DNA from 3 places in the Comamonas sp. lk genome. Region 3 is predicted to be linked to each of the others. Evidence: predicted binding sites of a transcription regulator. Region 3 holds the regulator's gene; each other region holds the start of a gene.
The links. Region 3 encodes sigma-54, which starts transcription at its own class of promoters, with help from an activator protein. Its sites were predicted from a motif close to TGGCANGNAANCTGCTTT; they were not measured.
Positions count from the first base shown of each region.

Region 1: the regulator sigma-54 is predicted to act here: its motif matches at 1,984-2,001, upstream of EAO39_RS06675 (circularly permuted type 2 ATP-grasp protein).
Region 2: the regulator sigma-54 is predicted to act here: its motif matches at 2,130-2,147, upstream of EAO39_RS03890 (CmpA/NrtA family ABC transporter substrate-binding protein).

Region 1 is NZ_UOOB01000001.1:1,490,512-1,494,418, forward strand. It holds gene EAO39_RS06670 (DNA internalization-related competence protein ComEC/Rec2) at 1-1,960, shown strand, start outside; gene EAO39_RS06675 (circularly permuted type 2 ATP-grasp protein) at 2,147-3,631, shown strand; gene EAO39_RS06680 (alpha-E domain-containing protein) at 3,631-3,907, shown strand, end outside.
Region 2 is NZ_UOOB01000001.1:860,806-864,712, reverse strand. It holds gene ntrB (nitrate ABC transporter permease) at 1-657, opposite strand, end outside; gene EAO39_RS03890 (CmpA/NrtA family ABC transporter substrate-binding protein) at 690-1,973, opposite strand; gene EAO39_RS03885 (nitrate regulatory protein) at 2,244-3,536, opposite strand; gene EAO39_RS03880 (glutathione S-transferase family protein) at 3,742-3,907, shown strand, end outside.
Region 3 is NZ_UOOB01000002.1:756,778-760,684, forward strand. It holds gene EAO39_RS22295 (sugar ABC transporter substrate-binding protein) at 1-198, opposite strand, end outside; gene EAO39_RS22300 (aspartyl/asparaginyl beta-hydroxylase domain-containing protein) at 571-1,494, shown strand; gene EAO39_RS22305 (RNA polymerase factor sigma-54) at 1,576-3,174, opposite strand; gene lptB (LPS export ABC transporter ATP-binding protein) at 3,272-3,907, opposite strand, start outside.

The DNA of each region.
Region 1 (3,907 bases), on a different contig from region 3:
CCCCCATGGCTCGCGCAATCCACATGGCTTTGATTATGAGTTGCAGCAATGGGAGCAGGGCGTGCAGGCCACGGGCTATGTGCGCGAAAAACCGGTGCCTGTGCTGCTGGATCTGGGCTCCGACTACCGGCTGCAGCGATGGCGTCAATGGCTGCGAGATCGCATTCGTGCACAAGCCGAACTGCTCAAAAAGTGGTGGCCACCAACCGATGCGTCAACCCGGCAAAAAGCGATAGGCGTCGTGGCAGCGCTGGCGGTGGGCGATCAGCAGGCCATAGAGCGCAGCGACTGGGCGCTGTTTCGCCAGACCGGTGTTGCGCATCTGATGAGCATCTCAGGCCTTCACATCACCATGTTTGCCTGGATTGCGGCCTTGCTGGTGGGGCGGCTGTGGCGGCTCAGCGCTCGCGCCTGCCGGTATTGGCCCGCGCCGCGCATGGCTTTGCTCGCTGGCGTGCTGCTGGCCTTGGCCTATGCGCTGTTCAGCGGCTGGGGCGTGCCGGCGCAGCGCACGGTGTGCATGCTGGCCGTGGTGGCGCTGCTGCAATGGCTGGGCCTGCGCTGGCCTTGGCCGCTGGTGTGGCTGTTGGCGCTGGCCGCCGTGCTGGTGGCCGATCCGTGGGCGCTGTGGCAAGCCGGCTTCTGGCTCAGTTTTGTGGCCGTGGGCGTGCTGCTGTCAGGCAGTCGGGCGCAGCAGGAGCCTGAGGCGGAAAGCGCGCAGCAGCCAACGCGCGGCCGACGCTTGCTGCGCCAGGGGGCCGGCCTGTGGCGTGAGCAATGGCTGATTTCTCTGGTGCTGGCACCCTTGAGCCTGCTGCTGTTCGGCCAAGTCTCGGTAGTAGGCCTGCTGGCCAATCTGATTGCCATTCCCTGGGTCACCTTGCTGGTGACGCCACTGGCCTTGCTCAGTGCCTTGATTCCTCAGGCCGCAGCGCTTGCCGCCTGGCTGATGCTGCCTTTGCTGCAATTTTTGCAATGGCTGGCAGCGGCCAGTTGGGCGGTGTGGAGCTTGCCGCAGCCCGCATGGTGGGCCAGTGTGGCGGCTGTGGGCGCCGGTTTACTGCTGGTGGCGCCGTTGCCAGTGCGCTTGCGCTGGGTGCTGGCTTTTTGCTGTGTACCTGCTTTGTGGTGGCCGCAAGCCAGAGTGGGCTTTGGCGAGTTTGAACTCCTGGCCGCAGATATAGGCCAGGGCAATGCGGTGCTGGTGAGCACCCAGACCCATCACCTGCTGTATGACGCCGGCCCTCAGTACAGCCAAAGCAGCGATGCGGGCGAGCGTGTGCTTTTGCCGCTGTTCTCCGCTTTGGGCGTGCGTCTTGACCGGCTGATGCTCAGCCACAGAGATGCCGACCACACGGGCGGCGCCCTTGCCGTCAAGTCTGCCCAGCCGCAACTTCAGGTCTGGGGCTCGGAATCGGTCATTGATGAGCCCCTGCTAGCCGCACTGGCCCCGGTGCAGCGCTGCACCACGGGCCAGCGCTGGCGCTGGGACGGGGTGGAGTTTGAAGTCTTGCATCCGGCTGCAGATTTCTGGGATAAACCACGCAAGCCCTCACCGAATGCCGGCAGCTGCGTGTTGCGCATACGTTCTGCTTCCGGGCGCGTGGCCTTGTTGGTAGGCGATATCGAAGCCGCGCAGGAGCAGCAGTTGCTGGCTGGCGGCCTGGGCGGGCCTGTCGACTGGCTGCTGGTGCCGCATCACGGCAGCAAAACCTCATCAAGCACCAATTGGGTGCAAGCCCTCAGGCCGCGCTGGGCCATGGTCCAGGCGGGCTATCTCAACCGTTTTGGCCACCCTGCCGCAGCCGTGGTGCAGCGCTACGAGCAGGCGGGCAGTCAACTGGTTTTGCAAGACCGCTGCGGTGCCGCGCTGTGGAGCTCGGGTTCGGTGCAGAGTCTGCAATGCGAGCGCCGGTTTCGGGCGCATTATTGGGACGTTCATCTGGAGGCCGAGCCCTGATTTTTGCCGCTTCACGGGAAAGCTGGCATGTGGCTTGCATGATGAAATTGCCCGGAGTGAAGTCGTCGTTGGCATGCGCAAACATGGGGCTGAACCGGGGTTGGCCATGGCTGGCGTTCGCTTGCGGCATGGCTACACTGGCTCGAGCGCAGGCCGGATGCATGCGTTGTACTTAGAGAGGACAGAATGCGCACATTTGATGAGATGTATCTCAATTCACCCGCCGATCAGGGCGCGCTGAGGGACCATTACAAGGACTATGCGCAGTGGCTGGGCGGTCAATCGCAAGACTATTTGCGTGCCCGCAGTGCCGAAGCCGAGATCGTCTTTCGCCGCGTGGGCATCACGTTTGCCGTCTATGGCGACAAGGACGAGAGCGGTGCCGGCACGGAGCGGCTGATCCCCTTCGATCTGATTCCGCGCATCATTCCCGCCCATGAATGGACGCGCATGCAAGCCGGCCTGGTGCAGCGGGTCAAGGCCTTGAATCGCTTCATTCACGATGCCTATCACCAGCAGGACATCGTGCGCGCAGGCATAGTGCCCGACGCTCTGGTGCGCGGCAACAGCCAGTACCGGCCTCAGATGGAAGGCATCAAGGTGCCCAACGATGTCTATGCCAACATCGCCGGCATAGACATTGTTCGCGCCCCCGATGCCGCGGGCAACGGCGTCTACTACGTGCTGGAGGACAATCTGCGCGTGCCCTCGGGCGTGTCCTATATGTTGGAAAACCGCCGCATGATGATGCGGCTGTTTCCCGATCTGTTCGGCAAGCATGTCGTGGCGCCGGTGGCTCATTACCCCGACATGCTGCAGGACACCTTGCGTGCTAGTGCACCCTCAGGCGTGATCGAGCCCACTGTGGTGGTGCTGACCCCCGGCATGCACAACAGTGCTTACTTCGAGCATGCTTTTCTGGCCCAGCAAATGGGGGTGGAACTGGTGGAAGGGCAGGATCTAGTGGTGGAAAAAGACGTGGTCTATATGCGCACCACTCAGGGCTTGCAGCGCGTGGATGTGATCTATCGCCGTGTGGACGACGATTTTCTCGATCCCGAGGTGTTCCGCTCCACTTCCACGCTGGGCTGCAAGGGCTTGATGCGCGCTTACCGCGCCGGCAATGTCAACATCTGCAATGCCGTGGGCACAGGCCTGGCCGACGACAAATCGGTCTACCCCTATGTGCCGGAGATGATTCGTTTCTACCTGGGCGAAGAGCCGATTTTGCAGAACGTACCCACCTGGCTGTGCCGCAAGCCAGATGACTTCAAGTACGTGCTCGATCACCTGCACGAGCTGGTCGTTAAGGAAGTGCACGGCGCTGGCGGCTACGGCATGCTGATTGGCCCGGCGGCCAGCAAGGCCGAGATTGAAGACTTTCGCCGCGTGCTGCTGGCCAACCCCAGCGGTTACATTGCCCAGCCCACTTTGAGCCTCTCCACCTGCCCCACCATGGTGGAAAGCGGCATCGCACCCCGGCATATCGATTTACGGCCTTTTGTACTGAGCGGCACGCAGGTGCAGATGGTGGCGGGCGGCCTGACGCGCGTGGCTTTGAAGGACGGCTCGCTGGTCGTGAACTCCTCGCAAGGCGGGGGCACCAAGGACACCTGGGTGCTGGAAGATGAAAACGCCGATGCAGAAGGAAATACAGGGGGAGATCGCTGATGCTGTCACGTACCGCAGACCACTTGTACTGGATGTCCCGCTATACCGAGCGGGCGGAGAACACGGCCCGCATGCTCAGTGTCTCGTACGACACGGCGATGCTGCCTCACGCCATCAGCAATTCAAAGCGTGGCTGGCACAGCGTGCTTTCCATCAGCGAACTGATTCCGGCCTTTCATGAAAAATACGGCACGGTGGATCGTGAGTCGGTGATGAAATTCATGGTGGCCGACGAATTCAATCCGTCGTCCATTTATTCCTGCCTCAAGGCTGCAC
Region 2 (3,907 bases), on a different contig from region 3:
CACGTTCATATAGTCCTGGGGCACGCGCTGCACGCCTACCGCGGTGTTGATGACCATGGGCCAGATGGAGCAGATGAAGATGGTCCAGATGGCTGCCGGGTTGGCACCCTTGAACAGCAGCAAGCCAATCGGCAGCCAGGCCAGGGGCGATACCGGGCGCAGCAGGCTGATCAGCGGGTTGAACATGCGCGAGAGAAAGTCGAAGCGGCCGATGGCAAAACCCAGCGGAATGCCGACCAGCGCCGCCAGACCAAAGCCCACGCTCACGCGCTGCAGCGAGGCCAGAATGTTCCAGCCCACGCCCTGGTCGTTGGGGCCGTTGCGATAAAAGGGATCGCTGAACACCTCCAGCGCCTGCTTCCAGGTATCGACGGGCGTGGGAATGCTGCCGCCGCTGCTGCTGGCGGCGATAGACCACAGCACCACCAGCAGCCCCAGACCCATGGCCGGTGGCAGCAGCCAGTTGAGCGCCGCGCTCAAATACTGGTTCAAGGACATCCTGGCCTTGGCCGCTTGTGCCGCAGGCGGCGGTGCTGGCGTGGATGGTGGCACTTGCACGGCAGTGGCGGACACAGCGGCCGCTGCCGTCGCTGCATTGGCTGGTTCGGGCTGGTCGGCGCTGCGGGCCGGGGTCGATTTGATCAGTGCGCTCATCATGGCTCACTCCTTTCAGAACAGGGGTCGGTGCATCAGGCCTTGACGGCAAAGCTGTCGGCGTAGCGCGCAGGATCGGCACCGGTCCAGCTGCTGCCGTCGATCAGCTTGCTGGTGCGCAGATCCGATTTGGGCAGGCTGACCTTCAGCTGCGAGGCCGCTTGCTTGTACAGCTCGGTCTTGTTGATCTTCTTGGCCACGGCCAGGTAGTCCGGATGGCTTTTGAGCAAACCCCAGCGCTTGTGCTGGGTGAGAAACCACATGCCATCCGACAGATAGGGATAGTTCACATCGCCATCGGCAAAGAACTTCATGTGGTTGGGATCGTCCCAGGTCTTGCCCAGACCGTTTTGATAGCGCCCCAGAATGCGCTGGTTGATCGCATCCACGCTGGTGTTCACATAGGACTTGGCGGCAATGGTCTCCGCCATCTTGAGCTTGTTTTGCATGCTGGCATCAATCCAGCGCCCGGCCTCCATCACGGCCATCATCACGGCGCGTGCGGTATTGGGGTTCTTGTTGGCAAAGTCGCCGGTACAGCCCAGCACTTTTTCGGGGTGATCGCGCCAGATGTCCTGCGAGGTGACGGCCGTGATACCTATGCCATCCATGATTGCGCGGTGGCCCCAGGGCTCGCCCACGCAATAGCCGTCCATAGTGCCCACGCGCATATTGGCCACCATCTGCGGCGGCGGCACGGTGATGACCTTGGCATCCTTGATTGGGTTGATACCGGCACTGGCCAGCCAGTAGTACAACCACATGGCGTGGGTGCCCGTAGGAAAGGTCTGGGCAAAAGTGTATTCGCGCTTTTCTGTGGCCATCAGCTTGGCCAGGGAAGCTGCATCCACCGCACCTTTTTCCGCCAGTTTCTTGGACAGGGTGATGGCCTGCCCGTTGCGGTTGAGCGTCATCAGCACGGCCATGTCTTTTTGCGGGCCGCCTACGCCCATATGCATGCCGTAAACCATGCCGTAGAGCACATGGGCAAAGTCCAGATCGCCGTTGACCAGCTTGTCGCGCACACCGGCCCAGCTGGCCTCCTTGGTGGGCGTGATCTTGACGCCGTATTTCTGATCCAGCCCCAGCACCGAGGCCATGACCACGCTGGCGCAATCGGTCAGCGGGATAAAGCCTATTTTCACCTCCTTGATTTCGGGCGCATCCGAGCCGGCCGCCCAGGCGCCATGGTGGCCCAGAGCGCCATAGAGAAAAGCGCCCGATGCCGCGCCGGCACTGCGACGCAAGAATTCGCGTCGCCCGCTGGCCGTGGGTATCTCGAAGTGGGTAAAAGCGGGTGACGATTGGCGCTTGCTCATGAGAAAACTCCATCAAAAATCGTGGTGAAAGCCAAACCGCAAAACAAAACGGCGTCCTTGCCTCCCCGGTTCGGAGAAGAAAGGGACGCCGTTGTCCTGAGCTACTTGTAATAACGCTAAAGCCCGACCGCCTTTGGCCTGCTTGATGCAGAAGACAAAGCAGGTTCCATGCCAGCTTCTTTTCCATCGCAGCTCAGAGGGAGAGCCCTGGGCCGACCTCATTGCCAGCCCTTCTTTGGTGCGGTGCAGCAGAAAATTCACACCATCGAGCTACGCTTTGGTGCCAGCTCCCGCAGGCAGCAAATCCACCGTCGCCAACACGGCCTCGGCCACGTCCAGCATGCGTCGGTTCTGGTTCATGGCGGTCTGGCGTATGAGCTTGTAGGCATCGCTCTCGCTCATCTGCCGGTAGCTCATCAACACGCCCTTGGCCTGCTCAATCGTCTTGCGTTCCTTCAAGGAGGTTCTCGCCTTGTCGATTTCCGTCTGCATCAGCTGCAGGCGCTGCGCCTGCTCCTGCACCAGAGACAAAATGGAGCGCCCCAGCTGCGGCCCGCAGCCCAGGTCCATGGGCCAGGGCATGCCGGGCGCAGGCCCGTTGAAGAACTGCATGCCGTCCGCCAACTGGCCTGGAGCCGGGTCTGGCATGCCGTCCGGCAGATGCAAGCGCTGCAACTGCTGAGACAGGCTGGTGCGGGCAAGCGCCAGCTTTTGCCCGCACAGGCTCTCCAGCTCCTGCGCCAGCAGGGCTTCAATTTGGTGCATGGCATCCAGCCTCAGCGAGCAGGCTTCAAACCAGACGCTGTTGAGCGCCCAGTCCAGCGTGCTGCCCGGCGGGCTGGTGCAGGCAATACGGCGCAAACGTTCGATCACCGCCATATCCGCGCAGGACTGGTTTTGCGTTTGCCAGCAGGCCGCCACCGCCGGCGATGCGAAATCCGCAAATACCTGAAAGCACTTGTCCTGAGACTCGATCAGATGCAGCCAGTGGTGCTGGCGTGCCGCGTTGCAAACCCCGCTGGCAAATGCGGCCGCGCCTGCGGCCCGCTCCTGGCCTGTCAGCTCCTTGCCCTGCATGAAGTGAAACATGGCCACCAGTGTGCGGGAGATATCGGGATCACAGGCGCTGTCGGCGGCCTCGAAGACCACGGTCAAACAGCCGGCGACCAGACGCATATAGGCCTGCGTGCTTTCCTCGGGCGTCAGCCGCTGTCCATCCCGGTGCGCCCGCAGCAGCGGCAAGGCCTCGATTCCTTGCAGCGCATAGGCAATCGCACTGAAAAGCCGCGCCCCATGCGCGCCGGACAGGCCCAGGCTGAAGGCCTCCAGCGTTGCACTGAGCTCGGCGATCGCCTGCTGCACCCAAGGCTGGTGCTGATCCAGCGCCTCCCGGCCCTGCGCGCCCTCGCTGGCCAGAAAGATATTGGACAGGCCCCGCTCTTTTTGCAGAGCATGGATCAGCTGCGACATGCGACTGACCAGGGCGCAAGCGCTGCCGAGCTGCTCCAGCTCGGCAATTTCGTTTTGCCTTGCCGCAACCAGGTAGTGCAGAGGGGTTTTCATGGGGTAATGCTTGTTGTCATGCTGATACCTGAAACGAGCAGCACATTTCATGCCACCTCAGGCCAGCGAACGACCTTGTTACACCAATGCAGGGCGACTGCCAGTCGGCAAGCAGGATGAACGCTCACCTTCAGGGAATTCAGGCCGCGGCTGCAGACCGGCGCGCGCCCTACACTGGCAGACACCTCATTTCTGGAGACCGACCTTGGCAACCCCACTCACGCTGTACTACGCTGCCGGCACCTGCGCTCAGGCCGTACTAATTGCGCTCTACGAAGCCGACGCGCAGTTCACGCTCAATACGCTGAACTTTGCCGACCATGAGCAGCGCAGCCCCGAATACCTGGCCCTCAACCCCAAGGCCCGCGTGC
Region 3 (3,907 bases):
CAGCACGTACTCGCCTGCGTGGGCTTTCTGGTGCGCCTTGGCACCGTCTTCCATGGTGCGGAAGAACTCATTGGCCAGGGACTTCATGACCAAGGCCACCTTGGGTTTGTCCTGGGCTTGAGCTGCCGGAGCCCAGACGCCAGCCAGCGCCAAGGCTGTCAGACCGACCGAAACCACTGCGTGACGACGTTGCAACATACCGCTCTCCCGGGCCTCAGGCCCATCAATTTGGAAAAAAGGGCCGGATTATAGGTTTGCCATCGGTATTAACCCGCGCCCACGCAAATAGACCTCAAGCGCTCAATCCCTTAACCGAGTCCTTGTTTTATAGGCTCAGGCTTTGTGCATAGGGGTAGGAATAATCCCCTGCCTGTCTAGACGTCGATTTCTCCCGTCGACCAGCGGCCCGGTGGCGCCAAGCCGGGCCTATCTCCAATAGATCGGCATCAATATCGACTCAAGCCATTGAATAGAAAGCGCCTTCAGCTATCAACTTTGAGAGCCCTCAAGAAAAACGCTGTTTGACCTGTGCCATGGCCTCTGCTGGAGCACCCCGGTAAAATTGCCGCCATGGCAAAAATCATCGTCCTGGCATTGGTAGTGCTGTTTTTCGGTTGCGGGCTGTACATGCACCTGCGCGGCAAGGTGCGTCACAAGGTGGTGAAGCAATTGTTTGATCATTCCACCTTCACCGCGCCCTTCAACGTCTTCATGCTGATGTTCAGCAAGGTGCCGCGCACGCCTTATCTGCCCACAAGCACCTTCCCCGAGCTGGCGCCGCTGCAGGCCAACTGGCGCGAAATCCGCGAAGAAGCCGTCAATCTGCAGAAAAACATGCAGATCAAGGCCGCCGCCAACAATGACGATGCAGGCTTCAACTCCTTCTTCAAGACCGGCTGGAAGCGCTTTTATCTGAAGTGGTATGGCGATGCCCACCCCTCGGCCATGGAGCTGTGCCCCAAGACCACGGCGCTGGTCAAATCCATTCCCAGCGTGAAGGCCGCCATGTTTGCCGAGCTGCCGCCCGGTGCCAAGCTCAATCTGCACCGCGATCCCTATGCGGGCTCGCTGCGCTACCACCTGGCCGTGCTGGCGCCCAATGACGACCGCTGCATGATCGAAGTGGATGGTCAGCCCTACAGCTGGCGCGAGGGCGAGGGCGTGATCTTCGACGAGACCTATATGCACTGGGCCGAGAACCGCTCGGAAGGCAATCGCATCGTGCTGTTTTGTGATGTGGAGCGCCCCATGACCAACGGTTTTGCCCAGTGGCTCAATCACTGGCTGGGCAAGAATGTGGTGGCCGCCGCCAGCTCGCCCAACAACGAGGGTGATCCCCGCGGCATGATCAGCAAGCTTTTCAAGATTTCCTTCTACGCCGGCAAGTACCGCCGCGCCTTCCGCAGCTGGAACCCGACCTTCTACAAGGTCCTCAAATTTGGGCTGATGATTGCCGTGCTGGCGCTATTCATCTGGTGGTTGATCCCGAACTGATGGATGCCGCCTGAGGCGCTTTGCGCACCAAATTAAAAAGCCGCTGAGCATGGCATCAGCGGCTTTTTTGTTGGGCGTGGCTTACAGCGCCTTGCGCAACGTGGTGGTGGGGATCTTCAGCTGCTCGCGATACTTGGCCACGGTGCGACGGGCGCATTCAATGCCTTGCTCCTTGAGCATATCGGCCAGCTTGGCGTCCGACAGCGGTTTTTTCGTGTCTTCCGCATCCACAAACTGCTTGATCAGCGCCCGCACAGCCGTGCTGGAGGCGCTGCCGCCGGTCTCGGTGCCCAGGCCCGAGCCGAAGAAGTACTTGAGCTCGAACGTGCCTTGGGGCGTGGCCATGTACTTAGCCGTGGTTACGCGGCTGATGGTGGATTCATGCAGGCCCAGGGCATCGGCAATATCGCGCAGCACCAGCGGGCGCATGGCCAGCTCGCCATGCACAAAGAAGTTTTTCTGCCGCTCCACAATCGCTTCCGACACCCGCAAGATGGTGTCAAAGCGCTGCTGGATGTTCTTGATAAACCAGCGCGCTTCCTGCAGCCGCTGCTGCAGTGCCGCATGGCCTTCGCTGTTCTTGTGGCGGCGCAGCACGCCGGCATAAATGTCATGCACCTTGAGCCGCGGCATGACTTCGGTGTTGAGGCGAACGGAAAACTCCATCCGGCCCGAGCCGACACGCACCGGGCGCACGATGACATCGGGCACCACGATATGGCGCTCCACATCCACGAAGCGGCGGCCGGGTCGCGGCTCCAGCCGCGCAATCAGGGCCAGGGCCTCGCGCAAAGCTTCCTCGCGCGCGCCGCACAGGCTGGAGAGCTTGCGCATATCGCGTCGCGCCAGCAAGTCCATGGGCTGGCAGCACATGGACAGGGCCAGTTGCAGCACATCCCAGTGCTTTGCTGTCGTGCCCTCATCTTCGGCCAGACGAATCAGATCGCGCAGCTGCAGTTGCAGGCATTCGGCCAGATCGCGTGCACCCACGCCCACGGGCTCCAGGCTTTGCAGCAACTTTAGCGCCATGGCAAAGCGCTGCTCCAGCTCTTCGCGCTCTTCCAGGTCGTCACCGGCCAGGCTGTAGGCCAGATCGGCCAGAGGCTCTTCCAGATAACCGTCGTCGTTCAGCGATTCGATCAGAAAGCGCAGCGCCGCGCAGTCCTCGGCACTCAGGCGCAGGCTGAGCGCCTGGCGGTGCAGAAAATCGCTCAGGCTTTCATGCTCGCGCGCCAGATCGATGGCGTCGGTTTCCTCGTCGCCATCGCTTTTGCGGCTGCCGGACGAGGAGGGGCCATCCCATTCGCTGCTGGATTCGCCCCCCCATTCCCCGTCTTGTCCGTCGGCACCGTCGCCGCTCCAGTCCAGCGTCTCGGGGGTTTCGGTGGTCGGCGTTTCCGCTATGGTTTCAGAAGCTGCTTGTGTTGATGAATATTCAGTTTCAGATGAGTAGCCATCTGAAGTGCCCATGGATTCGGCGGCAGCCGCTTCCATAGAAGGAGCGTCCATCGGCGCATCGACGTCGTCGCCGTCGCGCTCCAGAAACGGGTTGTCCACCAGCATCTGTTCGACTTCCTGCGCCAGCTCCAGCGTGGACAGTTGCAGCAACTGAATCGACTGCTGCAGCTGCGGCGTGAGCGACAGATGCTGGGATACGCGTAAGGACAGGCCCGGCTTCATCAACTGAACATCCTTGATGTGCAAGCGACCCCGGCATGCCCCCGATGCAGGGACAGCAGCCACAGGAAACGGGGGAGCGCGGTGGTCAACTCACGCATCACATGCGGAAGTGTTCACCCAGGTAGACTCGGCGCACATCGGCGTTGTCCACGATCTGCTCTGGCGTACCTTCGGCCAGTACATGGCCGTCGCTGATGATGAAGGCGTGGTCACAGATACCCAGGGTTTCGCGCACGTTGTGATCGGTAATCAGCACGCCAATGCCGCGCTCTTTCAAGAAGCCGATGATGCGCTGGATTTCGATCACCGCGATGGGGTCGATACCGGCAAACGGCTCATCGAGCAGAATGAAGCGTGGCTGCGTGGCCAGGGCGCGGGCGATTTCCACCCGGCGGCGTTCGCCCCCGGACAGGGCCAGCGCCGGAGACTGGCGCAGATGCTCCACGCGCAATTCCTTGAGCAGATTGTTCAGCCGCTTGTCTATCTCTTCCTTGGAGAGCAGCTTGCCTTGCTCGTCCTTTTGCAGTTCCAGCACGGCGCGGACGTTTTCTTCCACGCTGAGCTTGCGGAAAATCGAGGCTTCCTGCGGCAGATAGGACAGTCCCAGGCGCGAGCGCTGGTGAATCGGCATATTGCCCACGGCATGGCCGTCGATGAAGATCTCGCCGCCATCGCTGCGCACCAGACCCACGATCATGTAAAACGAGGTGGTCTTGCCCGCGCCGTTGGGGCC